DNA from 4 places in the Parasphingomonas frigoris genome. Region 3 is predicted to be linked to each of the others. Evidence: predicted binding sites of a transcription regulator. Region 3 holds the regulator's gene; each other region holds the start of a gene.
The links. Region 3 encodes LexA, which represses DNA repair genes until DNA is damaged. Its sites were predicted from a motif close to GTTCCNCNCTTGTTCT; they were not measured.
Positions count from the first base shown of each region.

Region 1 (3,111 bases), on a different contig from region 3:
TACGCCAGTCACTGAAGAGACCGAGGAACTTGCAGGGTCGGTGCTCAGGGCCCTCGCTGTGGACCCTCCATTTAACCGCCACGTCTTTATCGAGGGTCAAGCATCGCGGTTTCGTGAGCTTGATGCCATCCGAAAGGCCAGACCCGATCAGAAGATTGAATGCCGGCACGGCGATGCCAACGCCGAGTTACGATCAATATTCACCTCCGCCCCATGGCGTAATCAGATCGCCGGGCGGGGTAAACATCGTGCCTGCGTGTTTCTCGATCCGTATGGGATGAATGTCGAGTGGGAAACCCTACGCTTGCTCGCGGACACAAAAGCAGCCGATGTCTGGTATCTCTTTCCAGTGCTCGCGGTCACACGCCAGCTTGCATGGGACATGTCGCGCGTGAACGAGAGCAAGGCGTCGAAGCTCGATTCCATCTTCGGAACACTCAATTGGCGTGAGGAGCTGTACAATACTCACGTGTCGGTCGACTTGTTTGATACAGTCGTGTCGACTTCCGTGAGAAAGGTTACGCAGCCACAAATCGAAGAATATGCCAGAAAGCGTCTTGGTACGCTTTTCCGCTACGTATCGGAACCGTTGCCGCTAATCGCAGATGGCAGGGGACAGCTTTTTTCTCTCTTTTGCCTATCGAATAGCGCGAGCGATCCCGCAATTGGCCTCATAAAGAAAGGTGTAAAGGCGACCCTGAAGAAGTATGGCGGCGCGGCATCTCGTCATATGTCCGGCCGTTAAGCAGGCGGCCCGCAGCTTTCTTGTTGCGCCCGCCCCATTGCTTGAAAAAGAAAGCGGTGCGTGTTTCACGACACATTTCCTCGATCTCGTGTACCCAATCCTCCAACATCGGGCGCGCACGCGGGCCGCTTTCGCCGCCAACAATTGCCCAATCGATACCCGTGATATCGGCGCTGGCTACCGAACCGATGAGGGGCTCGAAAGAGATGAAGCGGACCGCCGCGGGCGTTAGACGCAGATCACCGATCCGTCCAATAACTGCCGCGTCCTCGACACTGGTTCCGATCCATACGTTTGGCAGCACCAAGAAGCCTGGCGATGACAGCACCGTGCGCATCCGCTCCGGACGCTTCGTCAGGATCTGGTACGTGTGCTGCGGCGTATCACGCATCACGTCCCAAACCTTGCAGATGAAAGCAGTTTCAACCGTTTCATGGAACAAATCGGACATCGAATTGACGAAAACGGTTCGCGGCATCCGCCACGATCGCGGTGCTTTCAGTGACTTTTCGTCTTGGACAACCGTTCCGGTCCATACGTAGCGGTCGCCGCTCTTACGCGTCAGGCCCGCATATTTTTCTACGCCCATAGCTTCGAGCCGCGCTGCCATACGCATAGCGTAGCAATTGGTGCATCCCGCGGTGGCAATGGCGCAGCCAGCGACAGGATTCCAGGTGACGTCCGTCCATTCGATCGGCGACAACTGGGCCATTTGAGATCTCCCTTTGGAACGAATAGGGAACATACCGCTAATCGTGGGCTTTGTCTTCCTCTATCGGGCTTGTCAAGCACGGCAAAGGCTTCTCTTGCTCGCATGATTCCGCACGCGCTGGTGCGTCTGATACCAATCCTCGCCCTTCAGTAATAACGCCCGATCTCATGGTTTCAGGCGAGTGCCTGCGATCAGTGGCCCGTCGCAAATGCGTGCGAGAAGGTCGGCCTGTTTGGGCTCGAGGGTGACAAGGAGCGCCAACACGTTGAGCACATTGATCAACTCGCTTGTGTATTCGGGCAGCCATTGGTCAGGCTGGATATCGCCGAGCGGTGACGGTGAACGCTTGTCTCCGATCTGTGGGCGTTCGCGGTCCTTTTTGCGATAGCTGAACCACTGCCGCAGCACGCTTTTGCCCGACATTTCATAAGCCCACACCGCGGGCGGAACGTTGTCGATGAAGCCGGTACCAATTTTGAGTCGTCGTTCCGCGGCATCATAGTCGATAGTGTCGGGAAAACCCTCAGGCGTTGAAGGAATTCGGCCCTCTTTGGAATATATCGGCAAATCCGCCGCAGCGCGCGGCGGGCCGGCGGGATGCCCCTCGGCGAAACGCTCGCCGAAGCTGTGCAGCCAGATTACCTCGCGTCCGATCGTCGCCGTTTCCGCGAACAGCGTCGCGTCGGCGGTCAGCGGCACGCGTAGCCCTGGCCGAATCAGGTCGCCCCGGAAGCGCTCGATGTACGCGGGGTGCGCGAGCAAAGCGGCGACATAAGCGAACACATCGACCGGATCGACCGGCGCGCCATAGGTTCGAGCCAGTTCGGCGAGTACTATCGGCGAGATGGTTGACTCCGTGGCGGTGGCGTCTTTCCAGAGCGCGAACACTCGGCCGCCGAACGAGCCCTTGTAATGATCCTGATCGGGGATCAGCGATGTGGCAGAAATGGCTGGCCCAGATGTCGGGCTACTCGCCATTAGGCCCGTCAGGAAAACTTGTTTGGAGCCGTAAGACGCCCAAATTTTTGGTCGGGGATCATTTAGAAGGCGCGAGTCAGCCGGTATCCATTGGCGATCGAACGAACGAAAACCGTAGCGCACTGGCGTGACGATCGGTTGATCGTCGTCGATTATCGGGACCGCTCTGAGGGGATAGGTGCCCAGTTGCTCTTTAACGAACTTTCGGATGTGGCGGGCCGATACCAAGCCTTTTCGTAACTGAGGGTGAAGAAGCTTTTCCTTGATGACGTCGTCTTTCTCACCCGATAGCGCTGCCCATCGCTGTTGAAGTGTGCCGGTGTCAGGAGATACCGCCCAGGTGCGCCCCGGCATAACGCCAGATCCCATGTCCCCAATCACCGCATCCAGCGCCACATAATCACCCCACCCCCCGGCGAACTCCGGCAGGAACGGCGCCCGCGCCTCACTTGAGCAGTCTCGCCAGCCCGCGCTGTCGAGCGTCATCTCTGCCAGCTCGGCGAACTTCGCGCCACGCCGCCCCTTGGCCAGCGCGCGATAGCGCACGCGCGCCGGCGTTTCGCTCCCCTTGGCGGTGGATCGTGACGCCAGCACGATGCACACCGGATGCTGCACTCCCTGAAAGATGCGCGACGAAACATCCGGCTGATGCCCCTCGGGCGAACAGTCGATCACC
Region 1 is NZ_JAXOJQ010000018.1:15,258-18,368, reverse strand. It holds gene tcmP (three-Cys-motif partner protein TcmP) at 1-745, shown strand, start outside; gene U1872_RS21775 (DUF5131 family protein) at 672-1,457, opposite strand; gene U1872_RS21770 (type ISP restriction/modification enzyme) at 1,623-3,111, opposite strand, start outside.
Region 1: U1872_RS21775 (DUF5131 family protein) is a predicted target of LexA. The motif match lies at 1,473-1,488, and genes of this name have one in related genera.

Region 2 (3,111 bases), 740 kb from region 3:
CACGGACGGCCGCTGGCGGTTTCCTCGGCGATCATCTGCGCCTGCTGCTCGCGCAAATGCCACGGCATTTCCTCGAACACGCCGTCGAACAAGGTATCGAGCGGCTGGTGCAGGCCGTGGCCGAGCACGCCGTTGGTCTCGGCCTCCTTTTGCGCGGCCTTGACCTGCTCGGCGAGCTCCTTGTCCTGCGCCGCATGGCGGTCTTCGTCCCACTCGCCGAGCGCGATGAGATGGTCCTTGAGGCGCTTGATCGGATCGCCGAGCGGCCAGGCGGTCGGCTCGCCCGCCGAGCGATATTGCCCCGGATCGTCCGAGGTCGAATGGCCCTCGGCGCGATAGGTGAAATGCTCGATCAGCGTCGGCCCCTGGTTGGTCCGCGCGCGCTCGGCCGCCCACAGCGTTGCGGCATAGACCGCGAGCGCGTCGTTACCGTCGACGCGCAGGCCGGCGATGCCATAGCCGACCGCGCGCGCCGCGAAGGTCGTCGACTCGGCGCCGGCAAAGCCCGAGAAGCTCGAGATCGCCCACTGATTGTTGACGACGTTGAAGATCACCGGCGCGCGATAGACGCTGGCGAAGGTGCAGGCCGAGTGGAAATCGCCCTCGGCGGTGGATCCGTCGCCGCACCAGGTCGCGGCGATCCGCGTGTCGCCCTTGGCGGCGCTCGCCATCGCCCAGCCGACGGCCTGCGGATATTGCGTGGTAAGGTTGCCCGAGATCGAGAAGAAGCCCGCTTCCTTCACCGAATACATGATCGGCAACTGCTTGCCCTGCAGCCGGTCGGCGGTGTTCGAATAGATCTGGTTCATCATGTCCACCATCGACCAGCCGCGCGCGATCAGCAGGCCCTGCTGGCGGTACGACGGGAAGCACATGTCTTCGTAATCGAGCGCATGCGCGGCGGCGACCGAGACGGCCTCCTCGCCGGTGCACTTCATGTAGAAGCTCGTCTTGCCCTGGCGCTGCGCGCGGAACATGCGCTCGTCGAACGCGCGGACCAGCGCCATGCTGCGCAGCATTGCGCGCAGCGTATCGGGCGAGAGACGCGGATTCCACGGGCCGACCGCCTGGCCTTCGTCGTCGAGCACGCGGACGAGATCGAAGGCGAGATCGATGAACGTATCGGCCGCATCGGCAGGATCGGGCCGCCGCGCCTGGCCGGCGGGCGGGATCGGCACCTGCGTGAAATCGACCGCATCGCCCGGCCGGAACTTGGGCTCGGGGACGTAGAGCGACAACGGCGCAAGATTGGGCTTCAAATGATCGGGGACTCGGTCGGTCGCCATATACTCTCCACAACGCGTGCCTGGCTTTGTGACCGACAGCGGAATCGTTCTTTCAGCCTTGTTATAAAATTTCAACGCGCTTGGCGAGGGGGCGTTTGGCACGGAATGCGACGACCCGTCGCGCCGGGGTGACGGACCAGCTTGACTCTGATGCGGCAAAGAGAACAAAATAGGAACGATGCTTCAAGTGAGTCGTGCCCGTGTCCTGTCCTGCCATCATCGCCGAGCTTCGCGAAAGCCTCAAGAAGGTGGAAAGCGACGGGCTGCGTCGGCGCCCGGTGCTGCCGTTCGGGATCGCGCCGATCGACGAGCGGCTCGCGCCGGGCGGACTGCGGCTCGATTCGCTCCACGAGATTTCCGCCGCGAGCCCCGCCCCGTCGGACGATGCGGCGGCGACTTTGTTCATGGCGGGAATCGCGGCGCGCGCCTGGGGTCCGGTGCTGTGGGTGGTGCGGCGGCGCGACCTGTTCGCGCCTGGGCTCTACCAGGCGGGGCTCGCGCCGGGGCGGCTGATCTATGCCGAGGCAGCCGACGATGCCGAACTGCTCGCGCTGATGGAGGAGGGTCTGCGGCATCGCGGGCTCGGCGCGGTGGTGGGAGAAGTGAAGCGCGCGGCGATGCCGAATACGCGGCGGCTGCAGCTCGCGGCCGAGGGCGGGAAGACGATCGCGCTGCTGATGAAACGGCATGCGCGGGAGGGCGGCAATCCGCTCGCGGTCCCCTCGGCGGCGATGACGCGCTGGCGGATCGCGTCGGCAGCCTCGGCTCCGCTGCCGGTCGGCGATGCGGGGGTCGGGCGCGCGCGGTGGAAGGTGGAGCTGGTCCGCCAACGCGGCGGCGACTCCGCCGAATGGATGATGGAGGCATGCGATGAAACGGGTCGCCTCGCTCTACCTGCCCGACTGGTCGATCGAACGGCTGGCGCAGGCCGAGCGCTCAGCCGCGCCGCTTGAGGGCGCCAGCGTAGATCCTCAGGGTCTCGCCGAGGTGGTCGCGCGCGAGCAGGCGGTGGCCTGCTCGGTGCCGCGCGGTGGCGGCTGGCGGCCGGGTGCGCGCTGGGCGCGGAGCGGGGAACTCGATGCGAACGCTCGCCATCGCAGCGCTGGACGCGTGAGCGAAGCTGCGCCGCATCCGTTCAAGGCGATGCCGCCTGACGAAGGGCGGACGCCGCTGCGGGATGCGCGGGCGGGCAGCGTCGGGCGCGCCGTGCCTCCCCTCCCTAGAAGGGAGGGGAGGAAAAGCGGCAGCGCATGTTGCTACCCCCCTCCGTCACCCCGGCCCTGTGCCGGGGTCCACACCTCCGCTCACGCGGCGGGATGCGGTGACGGGTGGGCCCCGGCACAAGGCCGGGCTGACGAATGACGGTGTGGCAGAACCGCCCCCCCTGCCCCGCATCACAAGCATCCAATCGGGCAACCAGATCGTCATCGCCGCCGCCTGCTCCGCCGCCCGTGCGCTCGGGCTCGCGCCGGGCATGGCGGTGACCCAGGCCCGCGCGCTGGTGCCCGAGCTCGACATCCGCCCGGCCGACCCGGAGGGCGACCGCGCCGCGTTGCTGCGCCTGGCGACGCTCGCCGCGCGGCGGTGGTGCCCGGTGGTGATGCTGTCGGGCGAGGACGGTCTGTTCCTCGACATCAGCGGCACTGCACATCTGTTCGGCGGTGAGGCGCAGATGGCGCGGCGGATGGTGCGGATCCTTGCGCGCCATGGTTTCACCGCGCGCGTCGCGATCGCCGATACGCCGGGCGCGGCGTGGGCGCTCGCACGATTTGCGATCTCCACCGCGCAGCCCTCCCGTCACCCCCGCAGAAGCGGGGGTGACGGG
Region 2 is NZ_JAXOJQ010000002.1:855,816-858,926, forward strand. It holds gene U1872_RS09480 (thiamine pyrophosphate-dependent enzyme) at 1-1,286, opposite strand, end outside; gene U1872_RS09485 (ImuA family protein) at 1,535-2,239, shown strand; gene U1872_RS09490 (Y-family DNA polymerase) at 2,653-3,111, shown strand, end outside.
Region 2: U1872_RS09485 (ImuA family protein) is a predicted target of LexA. The motif match lies at 1,448-1,463, and genes of this name have one in related genera.

Region 3 (3,111 bases):
CGATGCGATGCGGCGGTCGGGGCTCGCGCATCTGCTGTCGGTCAGCGGGTTGCACATCACTGCAGCGGTCGGGGCGGTCATGCTGCTGGTCAGTCGACTCCTCGCGCTCAGCCCGTGGCTGGCGCTGCGGATGCGCGTGCCGTTGATCGCGGCGGCGGCGGGGGCGCTGGCGGCGATCGGCTATACCTTGCTGACCGGGGCCGCCGTGCCAACGATCCGCTCGTGCGTCGCGGCGCTGCTGGTGCTGGTCGCGCTGGCGCTCGGGCGCGAGGCGCTGACGCTGCGATTGGTCGCGGCGGGGGCGACGATCGTCCTGCTGCTCTTTCCAGAGGCGCTGGGCGGGCCGAGCTTCCAGCTGTCGTTTGCCGCGGTTGCCGCGATCGTCGCGTTGCATGAGCATCCGCGGGTCCGCGACTGGTTCGGCCCGCGCGAGCAAAGCCGGCTCGCTGCGGGCGCCCGCGCGTTCGCCTCGCTCCTGCTGACGGGGATCGTGGTCGAACTGGCGCTGGTGCCGATCTCGCTGTTCCATTTCCACAAGGCCGGGCTTTACGGCGCGATTGCCAATATAGTGGCCATCCCGCTCACGACCTTCGTGACGATGCCGCTCGAGGCGCTGGCGCTGCTTTTCGACGCGGTCGGCGCGGGGGCGCCCTTCTGGTGGCTGACGGCGCGCTCGCTCGATCTGCTGTTGTGGATCGCGCATGCGACCGCGGCGATCCCGGGCTCGGTCGCGCCGTTGCCCGCGATGCCGGCCGGGGCCTATGGCGTGATGGTCGCGGGTGGGTTGTGGATCGCATTGTGGCGCACGCAATGGCGGCGCTTGGGGGCTCTACCGTTGCTGATCGGGGCCGCGTGGGCGCTCGCGACCCCGCCGCCCGACCTTCTCGTCACCGGCGATGGACGGCATGTCGCAATCCGAACCGCCGATGGCGGGTTGGCGCTGCTGCGCGACCGGACCGGCGACTACACCGCCGACACGATGGCGGAAAATGGCGGGATTACGGACTTGCCGGTATTGCTGTCCGAGCAGCGAGACGCCCGCTGCAGCCGCGATCTGTGCCTGATGACGCGGATGGCTGGCGGGCGGCAGTGGCGCGTGCTTGCGACGCGAAGCGGCTATCTCGTTCCCACCGCCGATCTCGTCGCGGCCTGCGCGGAGGCCGACATCGTGATCAGCGAGCGGCGGTTGCCGCGGCGGTGCGCGCCGCACTGGCTGAGGCTCGATCGGCCGACGTTGGCGCGCACGGGCGGCATCGCTATTGCGTTCCCGTCGCGCTCGGTGCGGACCGTGCGCCACGCGGGCGACCGCCATCCGTGGATCGCGGCGACTGATGCCGGGGTGGTCCGCCGAGCACCACGGTGGAGACGACGTGGGAATACGCGGCAGGCGCACTGACGAATGGGCTGCGATCGCGACCTGCAGGCGCCGGCAGACGAACCGGGTCAGGATGCGCGCGACCAACGATGGCCTAGGCCAACGCGGTCTCGCGTCCCGCTGTGCGAGGTTCAGTCGTAGCGTCGCAGGATACCGGCCAGCTTGCCCTGCACCCGGACTTGCGCGGGGGCATAGCGCTGCGGATCATAGGCGCGGTTCGCCGGATCGAGCCGCACCATCGCGCCTTCGCGGCGGAAGAATTTGAGCGTGGCCTCGCTCTCCTCGATCAGCGCCACGACAATCTCGCCGTCGCGCGCGATGTCCTGGCGTTTGATCAGCGCGTAATCGCCATCGAGGATCCCGGCCTCGACCATCGAATCGCCCGACACTTCGAGCGCATAATGTTCGCCGCTGCCGAGCAGCGCGGCGGGGACGGCGAGCATTGATGCGCCCTCGAATGCCTCGATCGGCACGCCGGCGGCGATCCGGCCGTGCAGCGGGATCTCGATCACGTCGTTGGCGGGTTCGGGAACGTGGCGAACGTTGCTTGCAACCGGGCTCGGTGCGGCCGCCTTGCCTGCAGGCTTGGTGCCTCGCTCGGGCATCTTGAGCACTTCGAGCGCGCGGGCGCGGTTGGGCAGACGGCGGATGAACTGGCGTTCCTCGAGCGCGCTAATCAGGCGGTGTACCCCTGACTTCGATTTGAGATCGAGCGCTTCCTTCATTTCCTCGAAGGACGGCGAAACCCCGGTCTCGTCGAGCCGGTCGTTGATGAAGCAGATCAGCTCATGCTGCTTGCGGGTAAGCATCGCGGCGCCCTTTCGTCGGAACAGACGACGAACCTATACGGAACGAAAAATCGCCCGTCAAGCACGCCGCTCAGCCGAGGGCGAGGATTTCCACCGAGTCGCCGGCTTGCGCCGCAGGAGCATGCGGCGCGCGGACGATCAGGCAGTCGGAGCGGGCCAATGTGGCCAGCATCGACGAATCCTGACGCGCCGCCGAATGGACGCGACCGGCGCGGGTTTCGGCCCGCAGATAGTCCTGGCGATGGTCGTTGGCGGGGAGCGGTTCGCCGAGCGTCGCGAGGAAACGGCGCGGTGCGGGATCGGCCGCGCCACTCAGATGGGCGATGAGCGGACGCAGGAACAGGATCGCGGTAACGAACGCCGAGACGGGATTGCCGGGGAGGCCCAGCACGATCGTGTCGCGCAGTCGACCGGCGAGCATCGGCTTGCCGGGCCGCAGCGCGATTCGCCAGAAGTCGAGACTTCCGCCCGCGGCGGCGAGCGCCGGACGGATCAGATCATGATCGCCGACCGAAGCACCGCCGGTCGTCACCAGTATATCGGCGTCGACACGCGCGAAGGCATCCGTGATCACGTCGAGCCGGTCAGGCAGGATGCCGAGCTCGATCAGCGCGATGGGCAGGTCGGCGAGAAGCGCCGCGAGCATCGCGCCATTCGATTCCGGCAACCCGCCGTCGGTGAGCGCCGCGCCCGGTGCGACCAGCTCGTCGCCGCTCGCCACGATCGCGACCCGCAGCCGTCGAGCGACCTTCACGGCACCGTGCCCGGCGGTCGCGGCCAGCGCGATCCGCGCGGCCGTCAGCCGCTCGCCCTTCGCCACCAGCAGATCGCCGCTGCTGAAATCGAGCCCCTGGCGGCGGACGTTGCCGCCGCGCACCGGGCCCGTCCCCGTTAGCCGGACGACAGCACCGTCACGCACCGCCTCTT
Region 3 is NZ_JAXOJQ010000002.1:119,182-122,292, reverse strand. It holds gene U1872_RS05815 (ComEC/Rec2 family competence protein) at 1-1,396, shown strand, start outside; gene lexA (transcriptional repressor LexA) at 1,507-2,184, opposite strand; gene U1872_RS05805 (molybdopterin molybdotransferase MoeA) at 2,255-3,111, opposite strand, start outside.

Region 4 (3,111 bases), on a different contig from region 3:
GCGCGGAAGATGCGCAGGGCCTCTGCCATGTCGCCTATCTCGTCGACCTGGGAGATATTGGGCGGGACGGCTTCGTAATCGTGTGCGGCCAAACGCGTGACGACATCGCTCAGTTTAACGACGGGACGAAGGACGCGCTGTCGGAATACAAAAAACAAAACACAGAGGAAAAGGAGCGCCGTGACGCTGAGCATGACCTCGGCTGCACCTTGCAACAGTTTGGCGGAGCTCGTCGCAACCTGCAACGTCGCGCTCGTTCGCTCGTCGACGTGATCCTGAAAGGATCTGATAGCCGCCTGAACGCGATCAAGCTCGCGCTCGTATTCGGTAGAGAATAGTATTTCGACTGCGCGTGCCCGATCACCCGTCTGGCGGGCGACGATCGCGGCCTGTTGCTGCGGCCGCAAGGCGTCCGTCCACTTAAGGGCCCCATGGAGATCGGCCAATTCCCCTTCTGAAGCGCCAGCATCCCGGATGTTCGTTGTGCGACTTTCAATTTTTCCGAGCGTGTTTTGCTCGCGTGAATAAGCGAGCTTGTCCGCCGTGTTGCCGCTAAGCGCGAACTGACGAGCAAGCTCACTCAGTTGGGTGGCATCCTCGTCAAGGGTCGATGTGATCTTATCAAGGCGATATCGCTGCTCGACGGCAGCCCGCTCGTCGTCTTGCGCGTGAGAAGCTGCGAGCATTGTTGCGCCCGAGGCAAGCGTCAGGGTAACGGTGATTCCGTAAGCCCAGTTCGTGATCGTCGCCAACCGCATTTGGCGGAATTATCACGTAGACCTTCAGATGCAGTAAAGGTGACACCGAGCTTCGAGCGTTCTGTGCCAGTCATGTTTGCACGGAGCGAAATCGGCTTGCCATGTCCCGGCTCAACCGTCACCCGCACGAGATACGCGGCTTCTATCCGCCAAAGGGGGGAGACGTTTTGCCATCCGTTACATAGCCGTTGCCCCATAGGATTCGGATCTTGGTCAATCGCCGCGTTCGAGAGTCTGGGATAAAATAACCCATGCCCAATGCCCAAACACCCAGCGCGGATGGCTTTGGCCGGCAGCGTCCGCGCTAGGGTCGGGATTCATTGATATGACAAGCATCATCGCGTTCAGGCTCCGCAAGGAGACCATTACGCTGACCTCACAGCGTTTCGTGCTGCTTTTTTTTCTGGAGATGGCTGTCAATGGCGTCGGTGAGATGACCCTCGCTGCTTCGGGAATGGCAGCTTAACCAACGACCGACGATCGACCGCCCCGAAACCGGCCATCAATTCCCGATGAACAGATGTCCGCAGTTGGGAAGCCAAAAATGCTTGGCTAATATCTGGATCTGGGTCGTACCGGCCAGGAAGCGGTCGTGAGGATTGCGGTCCTATCTGCGGTCCGTTGATCGCCTCGCAGCGAATCGGCTTGCGGATATGTTCTTCATTTGTTCTAATGCGAGCATGGCTCGCTTCGATCATCAATCCGAACCGGTTGTCACGCCCGACGACCTCGCGGCAACCGTCCTAACGCTTCCCGGCTGGGTTCGCGTAGGTCTATCGGCGCCTGATGAGCGGATGCGATTAAGCGCCGCAGAATTCATCGCACAGTCGATCTTCGACAAGATCGCGGGCGAACGCGGTCGGTCACATCCTGACCAGCTCGATCTTTCGCTGTGACGTGGGCGCAAATATCAGGTTCCACTCGCTTGGTGATGTCGTCTCTCAAAAGGCCAACATCCACGCGCGATGTCATTTCCACTGCTACAATCAGTCCATTATTGCCGGAGAGCCGCTCTACCGATGGTTTATGGTCCACCGTTGGGACTTCGGCCTCGCGTCCGTTGGAGGCCATCTCAGATGCAGCAGGTGCTTTGCCCGGCCTGAGCGATGCACCGTCACTTTCCACGCTCCATACGGACCTTCAAGCCAGCGACGGCCGAGGTCGGAAGAGGCTTGGGTTGCGCTTCTAAAACGCTTGCGTGGATAAATGAGGAAGGCAGCTGCCGGGCATAAAAGCTCTCGAGCGAAAATCGACCAGCGTTCGTTTGTCGCCGACCTGAACGAACCAGCACGAACCCATCAACGTTCGCAATTCAGCCGATAAGCGGTTTGGTCCGAAGCCAGACCCGAGACCAAATTAACGAATGCCAGAAGTTGAGAATCACCAACGCGCCGCGAATGTCGGATCCAGGGTCAACCCAGCGCAAAATTGGCTTTATTCGACCGTCGTCATCCGGCGCGCTGGGGATCCGGTTCCTGTCTGAGTTGCGTGATTCGAGCATTACAAATCAAGAGAACGACTTGCCCGAGTTGTTCTACACGCGCTGCGATCCATTCGAGTTCTTCGACAGTAATTTTATAGTGCTTCGAATAACGCGCTTTAACGTAAGCTTCTTTCAGCTTCTCGAAAATTGCGCGTTCCGAGCGACTCTCGCGGGGCCAGGCTTCGATAAGATGGCGATCCAGGCGCTCCGCCTGCGTCCGCAAAAAGCCGAGATTGTGCACGTGAGGCGTGTAGAAGGTCACAACTAATAAAACGCAGTGATACAGCCGCTCGGCCGCCTGATGCATGTCGAACGCAGCATCCTTGAGATAGCCCTTCTCGATATCATACTTCGCGATATCAAAGCGCTTCATCGCCGCAGGAAACCATTCGTCGAAATACTCATGTGCCATTGCGAGCGCCTGCTCGGGTGTTTTGGGCTTGGGCTCGTGCAATTCGTCGTCAACAGCCTGGTAAAGCGCGATCCCGTCACGCCGCACGTCCATGAAGAAATAGCGACCATGGGCTAGCCCGTCATTTACCTCCTGCAACGTGTGAACGATGAAATTGACCGGCGTCTTGAGCGTCTTGGTGATCGCCAGCTCGCGGTTGAGGTGGTCCTCAAGCTTGGACCAATAGTCGATCCGATCGGTCAGCCGCTTGTCGTTGACGATGATCAGCAGGTCAAAATCGGACTGATAGCCCTTCGCGGTATGCGGCTCGTCGACCCATCCCCCGCGCGCATAGCTGCCGTAGAGGATGACCTTCTCGATGCGCCCGCGCTTCTTCCATGGGTGATTGGCCAGCGCGAGCGCGTCGTCGAATTCCTCGAATATGATCTGGACGACGCGCTCGAGCTCGCGACGCTTCT
Region 4 is NZ_JAXOJQ010000007.1:27,242-30,352, reverse strand. It holds gene U1872_RS18530 (diguanylate cyclase) at 1-758, opposite strand, end outside; gene U1872_RS18525 (hypothetical protein) at 1,084-1,224, shown strand; gene U1872_RS18520 (DUF6771 family protein) at 1,439-1,654, shown strand; gene U1872_RS18515 (nucleotidyltransferase and HEPN domain-containing protein) at 2,207-3,111, opposite strand, start outside.
Region 4: U1872_RS18520 (DUF6771 family protein) is a predicted target of LexA. The motif match lies at 1,414-1,429, and genes of this name have one in related genera.